Regions from separate parts of the Agromyces sp. CF514 genome, predicted to be linked through region 2. Evidence: riboswitches for the same ligand, from Rfam matches in the RefSeq annotation. Region 2 holds a riboswitch; each other region holds the start of a gene.
What was found. Region 2 has a riboswitch for thiamine pyrophosphate ahead of BM342_RS09790 (ECF transporter S component). Riboswitches for the same ligand answer to the same signal wherever they lie in the genome.

Region 1: it holds a riboswitch for thiamine pyrophosphate, as region 2 does, so the genes downstream of both, thiM (hydroxyethylthiazole kinase) here and BM342_RS09790 (ECF transporter S component) in region 2, are expected to answer to the same signal.
Region 3: it holds a riboswitch for thiamine pyrophosphate, as region 2 does, so the genes downstream of both, BM342_RS13715 (MFS transporter) here and BM342_RS09790 (ECF transporter S component) in region 2, are expected to answer to the same signal.

Annotation. Positions count from the first base shown of each region.
Region 1 is NZ_FOZD01000002.1:166,784-168,962, forward strand. It holds gene thiE (thiamine phosphate synthase) at 1-344, opposite strand, end outside; gene thiM (hydroxyethylthiazole kinase) at 341-1,315, opposite strand; TPP riboswitch at 1,305-1,416, opposite strand; gene BM342_RS13635 (GlxA family transcriptional regulator) at 1,802-2,179, shown strand, end outside.
Region 2 is NZ_FOZD01000001.1:2,211,326-2,213,504, forward strand. It holds gene BM342_RS09780 (DNA polymerase IV) at 1-266, shown strand, start outside; gene BM342_RS09785 (hypothetical protein) at 297-641, shown strand; TPP riboswitch at 666-777, shown strand; gene BM342_RS09790 (ECF transporter S component) at 813-1,460, shown strand; gene BM342_RS09795 (ABC transporter ATP-binding protein) at 1,467-2,179, shown strand, end outside.
Region 3 is NZ_FOZD01000002.1:187,990-190,168, forward strand. It holds gene BM342_RS13715 (MFS transporter) at 1-1,245, opposite strand, end outside; TPP riboswitch at 1,236-1,343, opposite strand; gene BM342_RS13720 (hypothetical protein) at 1,444-1,827, opposite strand; gene BM342_RS13725 (DMT family transporter) at 1,950-2,179, shown strand, end outside.

The DNA.
Region 1 (2,179 bases), on a different contig from region 2:
GCGGATGCCGCGGCGTCGCCCTGTCCGACGTGCACGCCGTCGACCGGCAGGCCCCGCTCGCGTGCGGCGAGCGCGACGTCGACGCGGTCGTTCACGAGCAGCGCGGCCCGCCCGTCGATCGCGGCGGAGAGCGCCTCGAGCTGACGCAGCAGGTCGTCGATGGAGGCCGCCTTGTCGCGCAGCTGCACCGCGCGCACGCCGCCGTCGACCGCCTCCGCGACGACCGACGCGACGCCGCGCGGGCCGCAGAGCGCGGCATCCGTCACGAGGTAGACCGACAGGTCGAGGGACCGACGGGCCCCGTCGGCAGCGCGACCGGTCGTCGATGTCGGGTGCGCGCTCATGCGTTCACCGGCTCGGAGGCGAGGTCGACGGATGCCGCGGCATCCGTCACCGTGATGCTCGCCCGCGCGAGCACCTGGTCGGGCGTGACGAGCGCGAGCGCGTCGAGGAACGCCGGGGCGAACGAGCCCGGACCGGCGGAACGCGCCGCGGCGAGCTCGGCGGCGACCGTGTAGACGACGGTCGCCGCGACGGTCGCGACGAAGGGGTCGGCGAGCAGGGCGTCGTCGGCTCCCGGTCGCGCGGCGTCGGCCGTGCCGGCCGTGCCCGTCGAGCCGGATGCTCCGGGCTGGGCCGATGCATCGGCCGCGCCGCGGCTCGCGGCCAGGAAGGCGGCCGTCACAGCCCCGAGCGCGCAGCCGCCGCCCGTGATGCGGGTGAGCAGGGCGTCGCCGTTCGCGATGCGCGCCGTGCGGTGCCCGTCGGTGATGAGGTCGACCGGGCCGGACACCGCGACGACCGAGCCGTGCGCGAGGGCGAGCGAGGTCGCGGCGTCGGCCGCGGCATCCGTGCTGTCGGCGGCGTCGACCCCGCGCCCGCCGGCCCCGGCACCCGCCAGCGCGATGATCTCGCTCGCGTTGCCGCGGATCGCGGTCGGTCCGGCTGCCACGAGCTCGTGCGCGAGCGCCGTGCGCACGGGCAGTGCGCCGATCGCGACCGGGTCGAGCACCCAGGGCGTGCCGGCGACGGATGCCGCGGCCACCGCCTCGCGCGCGGCGTCGCGCTGCTCCTCGGCGGGCGTGCCGAGGTTCACGAGCAGGCCGCCCGCGATGCCGGCGAACATTCCGGACTCCTCGCGGATGTCGACCATCGCGGGCGCCGCGCCGATCGCGAGCAGTGCGTTCGCGGTGAAGTTGGTGACTACGGCGTTCGTGATGCAGTGCACGAGCGGCGGATGCTCGCGCAACCGGTCGAGCAGGGCGGCGCTCGCCGTGGTGAGGTGGGCAGGGTCGATACGCAGACGTTCGCTCACGCGACATCCCTTCGCTAGTCCGAACTAGATCAGGTTCGACGGGTGTGTTCTCAGCCGCGCTCGCCCCGGTCGGAGCAGGTGCGGCACCCCGTGTCACTGCCCGCCAGCCTAGCCCCGGCCGCGGTGCACGGGGCACGGGGCCGGTCGCCGACGGTCGTGCCGCGTGGCACCCCAGTTCGGGGTGCGCCTTCGGTCGGGGTCTGGTGGTTCGGTGCGCCTCGGGCTAGCTTGCTCGGAACGACCCGCCGGGTGGGCGGTCCGTCGCCGGACGATCTCCGAATGCGCCGGGCTGCACCGTGACGTTCCTCCACGGGCCCGGCGGGTCCGTCACGTCCTCCGCGCGCCATCTCTCACACCGCCGCGCGGACGCAGAAGGTCGCGATGCGAGCGTGGAAGCGACCATATGGGTCCGCGCGATGGCGTGCGATCGGCGGATGCCGCGCCGCGGCGTGGCGAGGAAGTTGCGGGCAGTGGCAGGCTGGCCGTATGAACGCGCAAGCCGACGCCGATCGCACCATGCGGGCCAAGCGCCCGCACCGAGTCGCGGTGCTCGTGCTCGAGGGCGCGAAGCCGCTCGACGTCGGCATCCCGGCGCAGATCTTCACGACCCGCGCGTCGATGCCGTACGAGGTGCGCGTGTGTGGCGCGGCGCCCGGGCCGGTGACCGGCGGTGACGGGCTCTCGTACCACGTGGCCGACGGGCTCGAGGCGTTCGAGTGGGCCGAGACGATCTTCATCCCGGGATACCGGCATCCGGATGTCGAGCCGCCGCCGGCCGCGGTCGTCGAAGCACTCCGGGCCGCGTACGAGCGCGGTGCGCGGCTCGCCGCGATCTCGACGGGGGCGTTCGCGCTCGCGGCCACC
Region 2 (2,179 bases):
AGTCGGGGTCGGGCGCCATGCTCTGGGACCCCGACGAGGAGTGGCGCGATGCCGAGCGCACGATCGACGAGGTCTCTGCGAAGTTCGGGCGCGGAGCGGTGCGGCCGGCATCGCTCGTGCAGCGCGAGCGCGAGCAGCGGTCGCGCCGTGAGGCGAGAGCCCGGAACGACGCCGATGAGCAGAGCGCAGGAGGCGACGGTCGCAGCCGCGGGTCCGGCGACGGCGAGGCGCCGTTCGACCCGACAGCCGCAGGCTGGGGCTGGTAGCCCGCGCGCCGCACGGGTAGCGTGGCCGACATGGCTGAACTCGTACTGGACTTGGCAGAGCGCGTCGCGGGCGTCGGGGTGAAGACCGCATACGGCGACAAGATCGAGATCGACGGCGTCGAGGTGGTGCCCGTGGCCCTCGGCTACTACGGGTTCGGAGGCGGAATCGGCAGCGGCGACGCGACGTCCAACTTCACCGGCAGCGGCAGTGGCGGCGGAGGCGGCGGCCTTTCGGTTCCGCTCGGCGCCTATGTGGGCGAGGGCGGGCGCGTGAAGTTCGAGGCGAACCTCATCGGCCTCGTGCTGGTCGCCACGCCGTTCGTGTTCGTCGTCGGCCACGCCCTCAAATCGGTGATCCGCGCACTGAAGCGCTGAGCGACCCCGCCGGCGTGTACGCTGGTGCACGAACACGGGAGTCCGGTGAGCCGGGCTGAGAGGAAGGTTCTCAACCTTCGACCGTCGAACCTGATCTGGATCATGCCAGCGCAGGGAGGCATCCACATCTCAACATCCCGTGCCGCTTTCCTCCGACGAAAGGGCACGCCAGTGCACAACATCTCCGCCGAATCCGCCACCAACGTCGCGGCATCCGGAACCTCGGTCACGAACTCGCCGCGTCTGCGCTGGCGGGTCGTCGACATCGTCGTCGCGAGCGTCGTCGGCGTGGCCGTCGGCGTCGTCTTCTGGGCCTGGGGGGTGGTGTGGGGGCCGATCTCGGCGCCGATCGAGGCGCTGCTCCCGGGCCTCCAGGCTGCACCCGCCGCGCTGTGGGTCGTCGCCGGCGTGCTCGGCGGCCTCATCATCCGCAAGCCCGGCGCCGCGCTCTACACCGAGCTGGTCGCTGCGGTCGTCTCGGCGCTCATCGGCAGCCAGTGGGGCGGCCTCCTCACGATCGAGGCCGGTCTCGTGCAGGGCCTCGGCGCGGAACTGGTCTTCGCGATCTTCCTCTACCGCAATTGGCGGTTGCCGGTCGCGCTCCTCGCGGGCGCGGGCGCCGGTCTCGCGATGGCGATCAACGACCTCGTGCTCTGGTACGCGGGCGCGGCTCCCGCCTTCGCCACGATCTACACGATCTCCGCAGTCGTCGGCGGCGCGCTCATCGCAGGCGGGCTCTCGTGGCTCGCGGTGCGCGGGCTCGCGCGGGCCGGTGCCCTCGACCGATTCGCGGCCGGGCGCGAGCTCCGGGAGGTCTGAACCGTCGTGTTCGGCGAATTCTCCTCGCCGGCCGCCGCAGTCCGTGCGCGCGACTGGGGATGGCGCCACGGCGGTCGGCGCCGCCCCGCCGTCAGCGGTCTCGACCTCGACATCGAGCCCGGCGAACGGGTGCTGCTGCTCGGCGCCTCGGGTGCGGGCAAGTCCACCCTGCTGCACGGCCTGGCAGGTGTGCTCGGCGGCGACGACGACGGCGAGACGCTCGGCGAGCTGCTCGTCGACGGTCGGCATCCGGCCTCGGCGCGCGGTCGTTCCGGGCTCGTGCTGCAGGACCCCGACTCGCAGATCGTGATGGCCCGCGTCGGCGACGACGTCGCGTTCGGCCTCGAGAACCTCGGGGTCGCACGCGAGCTCATCTGGCCTCGGGTGCGCGCCGCACTCGACGCCGTCGGCCTGCGCCTGCCGCTCGAGCATGCGACGGCCGAGCTCTCGGGCGGGCAGCGCCAGCGGCTCGCACTCGCGGGCGTGCTGGCCATGCGGCCGGGCCTGATCCTGCTCGACGAGCCGACGGCGAACCTCGACCCCGACGGCGTGCGCGAGGTGCGCGACGCCGTCGCATCCGTGGCCTCGGCGACCGGCGCCACGCTCGTCGTCGTCGAGCATCGGGTCGCGACGTGGCTCCCCGTCGTCGACCGCGTCGTGGTGCTCGGGGCCGATGGCGGGGTGCTGGCAGACGGGTCGCCCGGCGCCGTGCTCTCGGA
Region 3 (2,179 bases), on a different contig from region 2:
GGTGGCCGAGACCAGTGCCGCGGCGAGCAGCGGCGCGATCCCGCCGCCCACGATCGCGCCGGCCTCGCGGCCGAGGGTGAGGCCCGAGTAGCGCACGCCGGGCTCGAAGAGCGAGGCGAACCACATCGGCTGCACGCCGTCGGCGGCCGTGTTCACGACGCCGATCGCGAGGGCGACGACGCCGATCACGAGCGCCGCCGATCCCGAGTCGAGGGCGAGGAACAGCGGGACGGCGAGCGCCGCGAGCCCGACGAGCGCCGCGGCCGTGAGCCGGGCGGGGTCGATGCGCTCGCCGATCGCACCCCACCACGGGCAGAGCACGACGGCGAGTCCCGCGCCGACGAGCAACGCCGTGAGCGCGACCCATCGCTCGAACCCGAGGGTCGACACCGCGTAGCCCAGGCAGAACACCGAGACGACGTAGAAGGTCGTGTTCTGGCCGGCGCGCACGAGGAACACCGCGAACACGTTGCGAGGCGTGCGCAGGGCGTCGACGAGCGGATGCCGCGAGGTGCGGCGCCCGTCGACCAGCGCCGCGAACTCGGGGCTCTCCTCGACGCGCCGGCGCAGCACGATGCCCACGGCGACGAGCACGATGCTGCCGACGAACGGCACGCGCCAGCCCCACGCGAGGAACTGCGCCTCGTCGAGCACGGCCACGAGCACCGTGAACGCGAGGTTGGCGAGGACCAGGCCCGCGTAGAGCGCGCTCTGCACGAGGCCGCCGCGGCGCCCCGCGCCGCCGGTCGCGCTCTCGACCGCGAGGAGTGCGGCGCCGCCCCATTCGCCGCCGGTCGCGGCGCCCTGCACGAGCCGGAGCAGCACGCGCAGCGCGGGTGCGACGACGCCGATTTGGGCGTAGGTCGGCAGCACGCCGATGAGCGTCGTCGCCGCGCCCATGGCCACGAGCGTGCCGAGCAGCACGGGCTTTCGGCCGAACCGGTCGCCGAGGTACCCCGACGCGAGGCCTCCGATCGGGCGTGCGAGGAACCCGGTCGCGAAGACCGCGAAGGACAGGAGCACGCCGGTCGCGGGGTCCTCGGCCGGGAAGAACACGGCAGGGAACACGAGTGCGGCCGCTGCGCCGTAGAGGAAGAAGTCGTACCATTCGAGCGCCGTGCCGATCGAGGCGGCGGCGACCGCGCGCCTCGCTCTGGCCCTCGCGGCCGGTTCGAGCGCCGACGACGGGTCGGGGCCGGTGGGCACCGGCGGATGGGCAGGGTCGATGCGGGCGCGATCCATCATCGCGACATCCCTTCGCTAGTCCGAACTAGATCAGGTTCGACGGGTGTGATCTCAGCCGCTCGCCCGACGGGCGGTGCGCGGCACCCCGTGTCACTGCCCGCCAGCATAGCCAAGCGTGCGGACCCGCCGTCGTCGTCGGCTGCCGGCCGTGACGACGAACGGAGGCCCGGGGCGCGAACCGCACCGGCCCAGCCGGGGTCAGACGTTCCGCCCCGGCACCACGCCGGCGTTCGAGACGCCCTCGATCCAGTTCGGCGCCACCGGCAGCACGAAGCCGACGGAAGGCGCCAGGAGGATCGCGAGCATCGCGTAGGCCATGAGGGCGAACGTGACCACGCCGAGCACGAGTCCGGCGGTCGCGACCCACGATCGCGGCTGCTCCGCCTCGCGGAACCGCTGCGCGCCCATGAGCGCGAACCACACGGCGAAGCCGCCGAAGAACGCGACGCCCGCGACGCGCCCGGGCTCGGCCGCGAGGGGCACGGTGAACGCGACGATGAGGGATGCCGCGCCGAGGCCGAGGCCGACCCAGCTGAAGAAGCGCGCCCATCCGACGCCTGCGGTGTGCTCGTAGGGGATCATCGCCACTGATTCTGCCGTGGCCGGGGCCGCCCGCGCGACGATGGGGGCTGCGAGGATCGCCGCGGCCGCGGCATCCGTCGTCGGCTCGTGACGATGTCGGCCCCATGCGCCAGACTGAGCCGGTGACGCGTCGTGGCTTCTTCCTGTTCGCCGCGCTCGGCATCGCGTGGGGCATCCCCTACCTCTTCATCAAGATCGCGGTGAGCGAGCTCGAGCCGGCGATGGTCGTGCTCGGGCGCTCCGCACTCGCGGCCGTGCTGCTGCTGCCGCTCGCGCTGTTCCGACGCGAGGTGGTCGCCGTCGTGCGCCGGTGGAGGCCGATGCTCGCGTACACACTCGTCGAGATCGTGCT